Linked DNA regions of Rhodoligotrophos defluvii. The protein of the gene in region 1 interacts with the protein of each later gene in a pairwise test. Links are inferred from orthologs where the notes say so. Each region holds a gene or a part of one and is shown on either strand. Other genes may lie near its edges.

Region 1 (6,956 bases):
ATTCTCCTTCTCTACGGCAAATGTTTGGCGGCTTGGGCCAGTATTCTTGCGCCCGGATTAAATATCATTCATGTTCGGGTGACGAATCCTAAAGGCCGTGCTAATGGATGATGGCAGCGACAGTGGCGGCGGGGCGGAATCGTGAGATCTCTGAGGGGGTTGCCGATCAGTGCGGCCGGAAACGGACCAGGCCTTCAGCCCTTTGACGCGGTGGCATGCACTCGGCGGCGCAAGCTGGCCCGGCTGGCGCCTTGACCTGCGCGTTACCGGCACGGCCGATGGGATCGGAAGCCTTTATCGAACTGGTGGGAGGCGTGGAGCGCGGTCTGCTGCTTGTCTGCGACCACGCCCGGAACACGCTGCCGCCGGAATATGGTACGCTTGGACTGCCGGAGAGCGAGCTCGCACGCCACATCGCCTATGACATCGGGGCGGAAGCCCTGACGCGGGCACTCGCGGCGCGGCTCGGCGCTCCCGCCGTGCTGAGCTGCTTTTCCCGCCTGCTAATCGACCCTAATCGGGGAGAGGACGATCCCACGCTGATCATGCGGCTCTCCGATGGATCGATCGTGCCGGGGAATGCCCGAGTGGATGCGGCCGAGCGGCTGCGGCGGCTCGAGCGCTTCTACCGCCCCTATCATCAGGCGATCGACGGCTGGATGGAACGCATTGTTGCGGCGGGGCGGGATCCGGTCGTCTTGTCGATCCACAGCTTCACGCCCAGCTGGAAGGGTGTTCCCCGGCCTTGGCATGTGGGCCTGCTGTGGGACCGGGACGAGCGCCTGTCGCGGGCGCTGGTTGCGGCCTTGCGCGCGGAGCCTGGCCTGGTTGTCGGCGAGAACGAACCCTATCGCGGTGGGCTCGATGGTGACACAATGGACATTCATTGCACCCGCCGCGGCCTTTCGCACGCGCTGATCGAGGTCCGCCAGGACCTCATTGCCGATGAAGCGGGTGCCGAGGAATGGGCGGAACGCCTGGCGCGCCTGCTGCCCACTCTGCTGAAGGACAAAACCCTAACCGGACGGATTAGACCATGATCGACGAAGACACGAAGATGCGGCTGGAGGCGGCCGCTTTCCGGCGGCTGGTCCAGCATTTGCGCAAGCGGACCGACGTGCAGAACATCGATCTCATGAACCTTGCGGGATTTTGCCGGAATTGCCTGGCCAACTGGTATCAAGAGGCTGCGGAAAGTCAGGGGATTGTTGTCACGAAGGACGACTCTCGCCGCGAGATTTACGGTATGCCTTACGAGGAGTGGAAGGCGCGGTATCAGTCCGAAGCGACTCCCGAACAGGCGGCTGCCTTCCAGGCGACGCATAAGCATTGAGTTTGAGGCAGAGCGAGTATGGACCAGACCACATCTTTTGCGCAGGGCCAGCTGCGGAGCATCGTGGAGCGAATCGAGCGGTTGGAAGAGGAGAAGGCGGCGATGGCCGCCGACATCAAGGAGGTCTATGCGGAAGCCAAGGCCCATGGCTTCGACACGAAGATCCTGCGCAAAGTGATTGCGCTGCGGAAGAAGGATCGGGCCGAGCGGGAAGAGGAGGAGGCGATCCTCGATCTCTACCTGCAGGCGCTGGGCATGGTGCCGGGCTCGGAAGCGGCGGCCTGAAAATCTCTGGCGAGCTTCACTTCGTGCGGGGGGAAGCGCCTATCGTGGTGCCCTGAATACAGGGCCCCGTCAGGCCGGGCGGGGGTCAAGCCCGGTGGTGACGGATATCGGCGAACTTTCAAGCGAGACGGGCTACGCGGCGGTCAGCTTGGCCATCACCTCGTCGCTGACTTCGAAGTTCGAGTAGACGTTCTGCACGTCGTCGTCATCTTCGAGGGCCGCGATCAGCTTCAAGACGCTCTGGGCGCGCTCCTCGTCCACCGGCGCCGTGGTCTGGGGCACCCATAGGGCGCGCACCGTGTCGGCCTCGCCGAGCCGCTCCTGAAGCTTGGCGGAAACCTCGTTGAGGTCCTCGAAGGTGCAGGTGACCAAGTGGCCGCTCTCGTCCGACTGCACGTCCTCCGCGCCGGCCTCGATCGCCGCTTCCAGCACGGTCTCGGCGTCACCGGCGTCCGGCTTGTATCTGATCTGGCCGATCCGGTTGAACATGAAGGACACGGACCCGGTCTCGCCGAGATTGCCGCCGAATTTGGTGAAGTAGGAGCGTACCGTGCCGGCGGTGCGGTTGCGGTTGTCGGTGAGCGCCTCCACGATCACCGCCACGCCGCCAGGTCCGTAGCCCTCATAACGGATTTCCTCATAGCTTTCGGCGTCGCCGCCGCTGGCCTTCTTGATAGCGCGCTCGATATTGTCCTTCGGCATGTTCTCGGCGCGCGCGTTCTGGATGGCGAGCCTGAGCCGGGCATTGCTGGCAGGATCAGGGCCGCCGGCCTTGGCGGCGACGGTTATTTCCCGGGAATGCTTCGAGAAGATCTTGGCGCGCTTCGCATCCTGCGCGCCTTTGCGGTACATGATGTTCTTGAATTGTGAATGGCCGGCCATCGTCTATCTCTGTCGGGGAAACCTGTTTAGCCGCTTTATAGGCGCGGATCCGGGGGAAATCCAGTTCAGGACAGCCAAAAAGCGGGCAAGATCTGCTCTAGGCGGCCGCCCACCCGTATGGGCGCGATGGCGCGGGCGAGGCCGGTCTCGTCATCCACATCCACGCCCACCCCGCATAGGGTGGCCTCGCCGCCTGCGGGCTCGAAACGGCCGGTGGCCAGCTTGCGAGTGAAGCGGGTGAGCGGCTCTTCAATGTCCATACCGATGATGGAGTTGTAATCGCCGGTCATGCCTGCATCCGTGATATAGGCGGTGCCACGCGGCAGGATCTGGTGATCGGCCGTGGGGACATGGGTATGAGTTCCCACCACCAGACTCGCCCGGCCATCGGCAAAATGGCCGACGCCCATCTTCTCGGACGTCGCCTCCGCGTGGATATCGATCACCGCCGCATCGCAGACCTGTTTCAGCGGACAGTTCTCCAACTCGCGGTCGATGGCGGCGAAGGGGTCATCGAGCGGGTCCATGAATAGCCGGCCCATGACATTCATCACGAGCACCGAACGCCCGGTGGTGGTCGGATACAGGCCGACACCACGGCCGGGCGTGGCCGCGGGATAGTTGATGGGCCGCAGCAGGGTCGGCTCGCGCTCGATGAACACCAGCGCCTCGCGCTGGTCGAAGGCATGGTTGCCGAGCGTGACCACATCGGCGCCGGCATCGCGGATGTCACGGAAGATCTCCTCGGTGATGCCGAAGCCGCCGGCCGCATTCTCGCCATTCACCACGACGAAATCGGCGGCGAGCTCTTCGCGCAGCTGGGGAAGGCGTTCGTACAGTACCTTGCGGCCGGATCTGCCTACCACGTCGCCTATGAAGATCAGCCGCATCAGACCCCGCTCACGTCCTGCTGATGGATAGGATAGACCGGGCCGGCTTCGGTCAGGATCCAGTCGAGCGGCTGGTCGAACGGTCCCCGCGGCACCGCTTCCACCTCCTGGCCGGCGAAAGCCACGCCAACCGCGATCACCGGCTTGAGGGCGCGCAGCCGTTGCAACGTACGGTCATAGAAGCCGCCGCCATAGCCAAGCCGGTAGCCCTGGCGGTCGAAGGCCAGCATCGGGACGAGCACCACGTCAGGCTCGACCAGTGCCGCGCGATCGTGAGGCACATGGATGCCGAAATGCCCGGGAATGGTCTCGTCGCCCGGCGCCCAGCGCCGGAACACCAGCGGTGCATCGGTGGCGATGATGACGGGCAGCGCCGTCGCCCAGCCGGCGGCGGCGAGGGCGGCAATCAGCGGCACGACGTCGATTTCGCTGCGATAGGCGTGGAAGCCCGCGACAATGCGGCCATGGCCCGCGCCCAGCACCTTGCCGCCGGCGCGCGCGAGCGCTTCGCGCGCGGTGGCTGCGGCCACGGCATGAATCTGAGCTCTCGTGGAGGCGGCCTGGCGGCGCGCCGCTTTTTTGAGGTCGGCCAGCGAGGCCGGTGTGTCCATCAGCATCACACGGTCTTTGCGGGCCGAGCACGCGGCGCCCGGGACGTTTTGCATGCGCGGCCATGCCAGAATGGCCGCTACCTGCGGGAATTGCCGAGCCGCCCTGGCCGTTGGAGGATACGATCCCGGGTCCCTACTAGCGTAGGTGGGCGCCATGTGAAAGAGGCCACGGCCTCAATCAGGGACAGCTCCCGTTGAGATCGTTTATAGGCCCCTGGGAACTTTGATCTCCTGACGCGCCGGGCAGCCCGTAGGTCTAATCTAGTCGCGCATGCCGGCAAAATCTAGCCGCATAGCGCAGGAAAATCACTCTGCCGGTCCGCCCAGTTCGCGCGACAGATCCTCGAGCCGGGCTGCGGCGCTGTTCAAGCGCTCGGCCACGCGATCATCCTGCTGCCGATTGCGCTCGATTGCCGCCATGCGCGCATCCCGTAACCCCCCGATCTCGTCCTCGAGAGCCTCGATATGGCGCAGGGCGTCCGCCAGCTTGTCGGCAATGGTGAGGCCCGCCATCAGCAGCAGGCGAATATCGCCAACCTGGCCGACCTGACGCTTGAGCCTGCTCACTTCGCTGTCGAGCAGCTGTGCCAGCTCGAGCAGATGCTGTTCCTGGCCGGGGCCGCATTCCATGGTATAGGGGCGATCGTTCACCCGAACGACAACCTGCGCCATTTGTCAGGGTCTCCGAGAAAAGGTGAAATCGGCTACTCAGTCCTCACCGAGTACGGAGCGAATACGACTCACGGCATGATCGACCTTGCTCAGCGCCTGGCCGTTAGCCTCCTCGAGCAGCTCGTTGCGCAGCCGGAGCTCTTCGTTCTCGGCCCTCAAGGCCGCCAGTTCCTCGCTCATCTGCGCCGAGCCGTCCTGCTGCTCGCCGAGTGCGTCCGCCTCCCTGACCTGACGTTGCGATCGCAAGATCCCCTCGAGCCGATCGACAGCATCTTCGAAGCGCGCCAATGCCATGTCCAGCTTGGTGGACTCCGCCATCGTGTTCCGTTGCTACCTCTCGATTATTCCGCCGGTGGCCTGCTACCGACGATTCGTAAAGATTAGGCTTGCAGGCGGCATAGCGTCAACCGCGCCGCGGCCGCCCGCAACAGTCACCCGCCCGGCCCGGAGGCGGGCATCACGGGAGGGAGTTCGCGGGCGAGCTGGCGGGCCTTGAAGCTGCGCACACGGAGCTCGGCCTCGGCCCGCTGGTCGCCCGAGAGCTTCGATATCATGTCATCCAGCTCTTGATCCACTCGGCCGCCCTCGCGAGCCAGCATGTTCCACTTCGCCGCCTCAACAGAATCCTGCTCGACGCCGCGGCCAGCCATATAGAGATGGGCCATGCGGTTCTGGGCGACCACGTTGCCAGCGCGCGCGGCGACCAGCAGCCATTGCGCGCCGATCTTCTCGTCCTTCTGCACGCCTTCGCCCCGGAACACCATGATGCCATAGTCCAGGGCCGCGTCGGCCAGGCCTTGGGATGCCGCCTTGGCCATCCACGAACCCGCCTGCACCATGTCCTTCGGCACGCCCCGGCCCTCGGCATAGAGCACGCCGAGATTGTATTGCGCGTCGGGCAGGCCCTGTTCTGCCGCCTTGCGGAACCATTCGGCCGACTTCTGCCAATCCTGCTCGAAACCTGCGGCGCCGGCATAGAGCAGCGCCAGATTGTGCTGGGCCGGCGCGTAGCCGGCATTGGCGGCATCGGTGAGCAACTGCTGCGCCTTCTGCAGGTCTTTCTTGCCGGCACGGCCGTCGACCAGCATGAGCGCGAGGGCCACCATGGCGCCGGCGTGGCCGCGGCCTGCCGCCTGCTCGTACCAGCGAATGGCCATGTCCTGGTCTCTGGTCACCCCCAAGCCATTCTCATAGAGGGTGGCCATGAAGGCCTGCGCCGCGGGGTCGCCGGCCTCGGCGAGGGGCGAGGCTTCGCGGAACGCCTTGGCGTAATCGCCCGCCTCGGCAGCGGTCACGGCAACGTTCATGTCGGCCCAGGCAGCGGTCGTGGAACCCAGGACCGGCGCCAGCATGAACGCCAAGCTCAGCCACGCCGCCGCGCAGAAAGACAAGCTGCTATGCTTCATGGCGCAAGACCTCATCGATTACCGCGTTGAAGCGGCCGATCGTGTCGCGGGCGGCGTTGGGCGACCGCCACATGTCGTCAGCAGGCCGGATGAACTCCACACCGAGGGAGACATGGCGGCGCAGATCTGCCTCGCTCGCGGGCGCGAATGCGACGCACGGCACCTCGAAGACCTGCGCCCACCAGCCGAGCAGCGAAAAGGGCTCGGTTCCGTTTTCGACCCAAGGTGCGGCCTCATCGAAGGCCACGTACTCGGCCCCAGCCTCGCCCAGCTCCATGGCCGCATGCCGGGAGCGTCCGCAAAATGCGCCGACGATGCGGTCATTCCCGAGAATGCCGCGCGCATGACGATAGCGGGCTAGGTCTGCTGCGATCTGCACCCCGTCTGCCCCGAGCTCTGCTGCGAGTTCAGGACAATCGTTCAAAAGAACGGCAAGATTATGAGCTTGCCCCAGTGGCAGCACCGCTTCCGCCCTGGGTCGCAGCTGGTGCCGGTCATCACCCGCAATCAGGAGCGCGGCCGCATCGCCCGCTTGCAGCGCGGCCGACAGAATTTCGTGCAGTCGCGTTGGCGCCATGTCTTCCGGGCTGACCAGGAACAGGCGCGGCCGCGACCGTTCGGCTGCCGATCCGGCCTTGCGACCGCTCTTCTTGGTCTCGACTGATCTGCGGGCCGGCTTGGCGCGAGCCATCCGCTGCGGTCCGGCGCTGCTCAAGCGGCCCTTTCGAGATCAGACGTCCACTGGCCTGCCGCGGCCAAGCTGTTCATCCGTGCCCGATGCGAGAAGGCCCGCTGACCTGCCGCGACGTTCTCTGTCTTGCCATTCCACGCCTTGAGCGCGGCCGCCTGCAGGGCACGCCCGTAGGAGAAGGACAGC
Region 2 (7,125 bases), 630 kb from region 1 along the record:
CAGTTCCTCGCGAACGCGCGCATAGACCTGGGGCGATGCCCTGTCGCCGACGATGGCGAGCACCGGATCGATCGGTACCAGCCGGCCGATGACGAAGGTCATGGCGAGCAGACCCACCAGGGTGATGGCCAGCATCAGCAAGAAGCGCAAAATGCGCCAGCTGATGCGGATCACCGCCGGGAAGGCTGCCGCGCCGCCTCTGCGAACCCCGCCGACGGCAGCTTCGGAGGCGGCGCCAACCCGTGCTGTGCCCCTCAGCGCCAATGTCAGTCTTTGCTCACCGAGGCAACGATATTGGTGTCAAACGACGGGCCCAGCACAAAGTTGTTGACCTTGTCGGACACGGCCGCGACTTCGATCTGCTGGAACATGATGATAAAGGGGCCAGTCTCCATCACCTCCTTCTGCATAGCCTGGTAGAGCTGGGCACGCTTATCGGTATCGCTCTCAAGAATGGCCGCATCCACCTGCTTGTTCAGCTCGGGCGTGGGCCAGGCATTGCGCCAGGCCAGGGTCTTGGAAGGGCCATCGTCGGAATTGTCGGGATTTGACGCGAAAGTCTGGGCGTTCGTGTGCGGGTCCTGATAGTCCGCACCCCACTGGCCAATATACATGTCGTGCTGGCGCGCCCGGTATTTCGTCAGCGTCTGCTTGCCGTCGCCGGGGATGATCTCCATTTTGATGCCGCCTTGGGCCAGGGTCTGCTGAACCGCCTCGGCCATGCCCGCAATCGGCTGGGTCTGGCGCACGTCCATGGTGATGGTGAAGCCGTCGGGATAGCCGGCTTCGGCGAGCAACCCCTTGGCCTTCTCGACATCGAGTTTGTAGGGCGTGTCGTTGATCGCACCCAGGAAGCCCTTGGGCAGGAAGGCCTGATGCTTTTCGCCGAGGTTCTTCATGATGGTGTCGGCGATCGCATCGTAATCCACGAGATATTTGATCGCCTCGCGCACCTGCGGCTTGGCCAGCATCTCATTCTTCTGGTTCAGGCTGAAATAGTAAAGCGTGCCCTTCGCCGCCTGCACGATATCGATGTTGTCCTTGCCCGAGACCGCTGCGATCTCTTCTGGGCCGAGATTGCGGGCCACGTCCACATCACCCTTTTCCAGCAGCAGGCGCTGGGTGGCTGTTTCCGGAATATGGCGATAGATCGCCCGGGCGAGCGGCGGGGCGTCGCCGGCATAGTTCTCATTCCGCTCCAGCACGATGACCTCGTTGGCCCGCCAGTCGCGGATCTTGAACGGACCGGAGCCGGCATAGTGCGTACGCAGCCACTCATAGCCGAAGTCGCCGTTCTTCTCGTTCTCCATAAGCAGCTTGCTGTCGACGACCGAAGCGACGGTGGAGGTCAAGCAATAGAGGACGAAGCTGATGGCATAGGGCTTGTCCATAGTGAAGGTGAACTCGTAATCGCCCGTGGCCTTGATCTTGTCCTTCACATTGTCCTTGGTGATGCCGAACTGGTTGATGATGAAGGCGGGCGACTTGTCCAACAACACGGCGCGCTGCAGGGAATAAGCGACGTCGTTGGCGGTCAGCGGATTGCCGGATGCGAATTTGCGGCCCTGACGGATCTTGAATGTGACAGTCTTGCCGTCCTCGGACACGGTCCAGCTCTCGGCCACCACGCCGTGCAGCTTCGAGACGTCGTTGATGTCGTAGCCGATCAGCCGCTCATAGGTGTTGCCGGCGATCTCGGCCCCGGAAAGCTCGAAGATCTCGGCGGGATCGAGCGAGATGATGTCGTCGAACTGCCAGGCCTGCACCAGGGTGTCGGCGGGCGTATCCGCAATGGCCGGCCCTGACAGGCCGAGCACGATCACTGTTGCCGACAGGAACTCTCGGAGCCGAGGCATTCGCATTGGTTTCCCTCCCTTTTCGCGTGTTGAAACAGGAGTGTGCATCTGAGCCCGCGCCGCTGTCCATACTTCCTTCGGCAAAGGCGCCGGCGCACGCGCGGCGGACAAGCCGGGCTGCCTCGCGCGATTTGAAGGCATTTCCCGGGCTAAATCTTAACCATGCCAAGCATTTATCTTCAATCATAGGTTGTTTTTCTAAGTCTATTTCTCCCAAGCTCAAGGCGTATTTTGCTCCACTCAAGCATGTGTGCTGGGTGAGACGGAGGCGAATTTTACAACGCGGAGTAAGGATTATGGCAAAGGCAAGGGGCACTCACCACGACGGTTCCAATGTCTTCACGGTTCACGTCGCCAAAGCAAAAGATCACGACGAAGGGCCGGTCATCTCCTTTGGTCCTGTGGATCCCGACACCCATTTCTGCCGGACCCCCGTTCCGGATCATCTGCTGGTTCCGTGGTCAGCAGACCTCCAGATCGTGGAGAAAGTCGAGGTCGAGCATCTCAAGATCGGAAATGCCGCCCTCAAGGACATCAAAATCGAGAAGGAGTTTGACGGCTTCGTCGTGAAGGTGGGGCGCCACGTCCTGAAAGTGAGCTACAAGTATTTGGACGTTACAGATCACACATTCACGATCTCGCAGGGACAGGACGGCACGGTCGATCTCCATCTCTACGACGAGCAGATCTGGGACGTGGTCCCGCACAAGCGGCGCCCTTGACGCGAACAAGGCGCAGGCCCCAAGCAGCCGGTGCGGCCTCGAGGACACATCGGCGCGCAACTCACGCATATCGCGCGTGATTTCCATACACACAACTTTTAAGAGCGGGCGCGTTCAGCCAGAATGGCGCGGGTTCACTTGGGGACATCGCCATCATGATAACCAGCTTGCTGCGAGCTGGGGCCATCGTCTTGCTGTCGGCAGGCCTTGTCGCCTGCACGTCGTTTCAACCGCGCCACCCCGTTCCGCCTGCCGAGCTCCGGGCCGCCAACCCGGCCGGCTATCCGCAAATCCGCTTCTGGGGCGATGTACTGCCGGACACGGATGATGCAGCGGCGACCCTGCAGGCGGCCCATCGCGCCGGCGCCTACCGGGGCGCAGGACGCGCGCCGCACAGGCTCGATTTCCTCGCGATTTCGGGTGGCGGCGAGAACGGCGCGTTCGGTGCCGGCGTGCTGGCCGGGTGGAGTTTGCGCGGCAGTCGGCCACGATTCGAGGTCGTCACGGGCGTCAGCACCGGCGCGCTGATCGGCGCCCTGGCCTTTCTCGGCCCGTCGCGCGATGCGCAGCTGACCGCGCTCTATACCCAATATGGTGGACAGCACATCATGCGATGGCGCGGATTGCTGCCCGTTCTGCTGGGGGGCGAATCGCTTGCCGACGACGCACCGCTCGCCGGACTGATCGCTCGTACGATCGATGCGGCCTATCTCGATGAGGTCGCGACAGAGCACCGGCGCGGCCGGCGATTTTTCGTGGCCACCACCAATCTCGATGCGCAGCGGCCGGTGATCTGGGACATGGGGGCGATCGCGGCGAGCGGAGAACCCGGCCGGCTCACCCTGTTCCGGTCGGTATTGCTGGCCTCGGCCTCGGTGCCGGGCTTCTTTCCGCCGGTGAGGATCGCCGTTGCCGCGAACGGCGCGCACTATGACGAGCTGCACGTGGACGGCTCGGTCAGCGCGAATGCCTTCATCTTCCCGGCCTTGTTCATGAAGGCCCTGTCGCCTCGCGGTCAGCATGTGCCGCGCCAGCTCTATGTCATTCACAACGGGAAGCTCAGCCCGGAATATTCACCCACGAAGCCGAGCTTGCTGCCGACCATTGCACGCTCGCTCAACACCCTCACCAAGGCGCACGGCATCGGCGACCTGTTCCGCCTCTATGCCCTGGCGCAGGCGCATGGCCTCGCGTTTCGGATGGCTGCCATTCCCGCTGATTTCGAGCACACGGGCAATACAGGCTTCGACGTGCAGTACATGCAGGCGTTGTACAGGCGCGGCTACGCCATCGGCCGAAGCGGCGCGGAATGGATGGCCATGCCGCCCGCCTTGGGGTTCGAGCGCTACAAGCCGAATCAGCCGAGCCAGCGGCTTGCGCGCACGGTCAGCACGCGTTAGCGGATTAGCCGACGATCTCCTCGGGCCGGAAGTTCAGCTCGATTTCGATCTTCGCGTTCTCCGGGCTGTCGGAACCGTGCACGGAGTTGCGCTCGATGTTCTCGGCGAATTCCTTGCGGATGGTGCCCGGGTCGGCCTTGGCGGGGTCGGTCGCGCCCATGACCTCGCGATTGCGGGCCACCGCGTTCTCGCCCTCCAGCACCTGCACGACGATCGGGCCGGACGTCATGAACGCCACCAGGTCGTCGAAGAACGGCCGCTCCTTGTGCACGGCGTAGAAGGCTTCCGCCTGCTCTCGTGTCCATTTCACGCGCTTCTGCGCAACGACGCGCAGGCCCGCCTCCTCCAGCTTGGCGATGATCTTGCCGGTGAGGTTGCGCGCTGTCGCGTCGGGCTTGATGATCGAGAAGGTGCGCTCGAGCGCCATGGTCGTCCTCTTGTGATTGGATCAGGTCATGGATTTAAGGGTGGCGCGGTTTATAGCGGCGGACCTACACTCCTTCAAGCCGAGCCAGAGGCAAGCAGAGGGCGTTCACATGAAGGCAATCGAGTATGCGGATGCGAGCGACGAGGTCCGCGCCATCTACGACGACATCAAATCCTCACGGAACGTGCCCGACGTCAACAATTTCTGGAAATATCTGGCGAACGACCCGCGCATGCTCGACCATGTATGGTCTTCGCTCAAGGACGTGATGGGCGCGGGCGGCCATCTCGACCCGGCGGTGAAGGAGCTGATCTATATCGCGGTGTCGATCACCAATGGCTGTGCGTACTGCCAGGCGAGCCACACGGCGGCGGCGCGGACGAAGGGCGTGACGGACGAAATGCTTGCGGAAGTCTATGCGATTGTCGGCCTCGCCAATATGACCAACCGGTTGGCGACCGCCTATCGCGTGCCGCTGGATGAAAAACCCGACAGCGACAGGTGAACGCCCCGGAATTCGTCCTCTTCCGGAGGCATTGTCCAAAGGGCGGAGATTGCATAGAGTTGTAGGCCCTGACCTGGAGCCTGCCGCGACGCGGCCTAATTTTGCGGCTTCACTGTGGGACCGAAGAACGCTGTGGCTGTCTGCCGCAGGGAAGTCGCCGCGGTTTTCGGTCATTTCGAAGAGCTTGCGAGTTGTTCATTTTGCAGGTGCTGCAGATTGCAGAAGCCGCGATGCGGCGAGGATAAGGCCAGGAGATAGGCGTGAAACAGTGCGGGCGTTACAACACAGCCTTGGGGGCGGAGGCGACGGGGTTCCGTGCGGTCGCCAAGGTGCATTGGAATCAGACCGCAGCGGAGTTGTACGAGACGGCCGTCAAACGGGGCGAAGGGTCGATCGCTCAAGGCGGCGCCTTCGTTGTGTCGACCGGCCAGCACACCGGCCGCTCAGCCAAGGACAAGTTCATCGTTTGCGACGAAACCACCCGGGACGAGATCTGGTGGGATAACAACAGGCCCCTTTCGCCGGAGCATTTCAACCAGCTCTACAAGGACTTCCTCGTCTATGCGGAAGGGAAGGAGCTCTTCGTCCAGGACCTCTATGGCGGCGCCGACCCGGTGCACCGCCTGTCGACCCGGATCTTCTGCGAATATGCCTGGCATGCGCTGTTCATCCAGCATCTGCTGATCGTGCCGCCGGCCAAGGACCTCACGACCTTCCAGCCACAGCTCACCATCATCGACCTGCCGGGCTTCCGCGCCGATCCGGAGCGGCACGGGGTGCGTTCGGAAACGGTGATCGCCATCGACTTCAAGCGCGGCCTCGTGCTGATCGGCGGCACGTCCTATGCGGGCGAGATCAAGAAATCGGTGTTCACCGCCCTCAACTACCTGCTGCCGCCGCGCGGCGTAATGCCGATGCATTGCTCGGCCAATGTGGGCGCAGACGGGGACACGGCGATCTTCTTCGGCCTATCGGGCACCGGCAAGACGACGCTTTCGGCCGATAGCAGCCGCACGCTGATCGGCGATGACGAGCACGGCTGGTCGGAGAACGGCATCTTCAATTTTGAGGGCGGCTGCTATGCCAAGGTCATCCGCCTCTCGCCCGAGGCCGAGCCGGAGATCTATGCCACCACCCGGCAATGGGGCACGGTGCTCGAGAACGTGGTGATGGATCCCGTCACCCGCGAGCTCGACCTTGATGACGGCTCGCTGACCGAGAACACCCGTTCGGCCTATCCGCTGCACAGCATCCCCAACGCCAGCGACACGGGACTGGCGCCGCAGCCGCGCAACATCATCATGCTCACGGCGGACGCGTTCGGGGTGCTGCCGCCGATCGCGCGTCTGTCGCCGAGCCAGGCGATGTACCATTTCATCTCCGGCTATACGGCGAAGGTCGCGGGTACCGAAAAGGGCGTGACCGAGCCGGAAGCCACCTTCTCGGCCTGTTTCGGCGCCCCGTTCATGCCGCGCCACCCCGGTGAGTACGGACGGTTGCTGCGCGACCTGATCGCCACGCACAATGTCTCGTGCTGGCTGGTGAACACGGGCTGGACCGGCGGCAAGTACGGGGTGGGACAGCGCATGCCGATCGCTGCGACGCGCGCGCTGCTCAATGCGGCGCTGGACGGATCGCTCGACAAGGCCGAGTTCAGCACCGACCCGAATTTCGGCTTCCTGGTGCCGACCGCCGTTCCCGGGATCGACAGCAAGCTGCTTTCGCCGCGGGAGACCTGGGCCGACAAGCAGGCCTATGACGTACAGGCCAAAGCGCTGGTGAAGATGTTCAACAAGAACTTCCAGCGTTTCGAGTCTCACGTCGACCCCGAGGTGCGCGCGGCAGCGCCCATTTGGAAGGAAGCGGCAGAGTGAGGGCTCTGCGGCAATGATACCGCGGATGCGAGCGGTTGCCGCCGGTATCGTGCTTGGCTTGGCGGCCTGGCTCGCCGGCGCCGGTGAACCGGTCGGCGCAGCCGCCGCATTACGCGTGGTCGGCACGCTGACTTGTGACGTTCCGGGGCCGGATGTGGCGCTGCATTTCGGGTCGAATCGGCCGGTGCGCTGCGTTTACCACCCGCGGCGGGGCCGCGCCCAGGTGTATGCCGGCCATTTCCGCAAATACGGGGTCGAGGTCGGGGTGATCGGCAACACCTCCATCAGCTGGCGGGTGCTGGCACCGACCAGCCGCATCCCACGCCGGGCGCTCGCTGGAA

Evidence for each region.
Region 2: the proteins of E4P09_RS03670 (region 1) and ndk interact in binary tests that used the Escherichia coli proteins (3 or more experiments, as listed by UniProt). The link is inferred for Rhodoligotrophos defluvii from one-to-one orthologs.

Annotation. Positions count from the first base shown.
Region 1 is NZ_SZZM01000001.1:768,422-775,377, reverse strand. What follows is about bases 2,199-4,928. They hold E4P09_RS03670 (5-formyltetrahydrofolate cyclo-ligase), read right to left. Parts: upstream 4,008-4,928; coding sequence 3,390-4,007; downstream 2,199-3,389. Other genes in these bases: E4P09_RS03655 (hypothetical protein), read right to left, coding at 4,710-4,928; E4P09_RS03660 (cell division protein ZapA), read right to left, coding at 4,308-4,673; E4P09_RS03675 (TIGR00282 family metallophosphoesterase), read right to left, coding at 2,566-3,390; E4P09_RS03680 (YebC/PmpR family DNA-binding transcriptional regulator), read right to left, coding at 2,199-2,500. In the rest of the region: E4P09_RS03695 (N-formylglutamate amidohydrolase), read left to right, coding at 279-1,040; E4P09_RS03690 (DUF1244 domain-containing protein), read left to right, coding at 1,037-1,333; E4P09_RS03685 (DUF2312 domain-containing protein), read left to right, coding at 1,352-1,618; more of E4P09_RS03680, read right to left, coding at 1,751-2,198; more of E4P09_RS03655, read right to left, coding at 4,929-4,991; E4P09_RS03650 (tetratricopeptide repeat protein), read right to left, coding at 5,105-6,079; E4P09_RS03645 (thiamine phosphate synthase), read right to left, coding at 6,069-6,770; E4P09_RS03640 (class I fructose-bisphosphate aldolase), read right to left, coding at 6,791-6,956. UniProt on the Escherichia coli protein: Involved in the removal of 5-formyltetrahydrofolate.
Region 2 is NZ_SZZM01000001.1:1,400,539-1,407,663, reverse strand. The notes cover bases 2,695-5,593. They hold ndk (nucleoside-diphosphate kinase), read right to left. Parts: upstream 4,406-5,593; coding sequence 3,983-4,405; downstream 2,695-3,982. Other genes in these bases: E4P09_RS06640 (phosphoenolpyruvate carboxykinase), read left to right, coding at 5,171-5,593; E4P09_RS06645 (carboxymuconolactone decarboxylase family protein), read left to right, coding at 4,515-4,910; E4P09_RS06655 (patatin-like phospholipase family protein), read left to right, coding at 2,734-3,978. Also shown: E4P09_RS06670 (ABC transporter permease), read right to left, coding at 1-174; E4P09_RS06665 (ABC transporter substrate-binding protein), read right to left, coding at 267-1,856; E4P09_RS06660 (hypothetical protein), read left to right, coding at 2,153-2,578; more of E4P09_RS06640, read left to right, coding at 5,594-6,784; E4P09_RS06635 (DUF992 domain-containing protein), read left to right, coding at 6,810-7,125. UniProt on the Escherichia coli protein: Major role in the synthesis of nucleoside triphosphates other than ATP. The ATP gamma phosphate is transferred to the NDP beta phosphate via a ping-pong mechanism, using a phosphorylated active-site intermediate.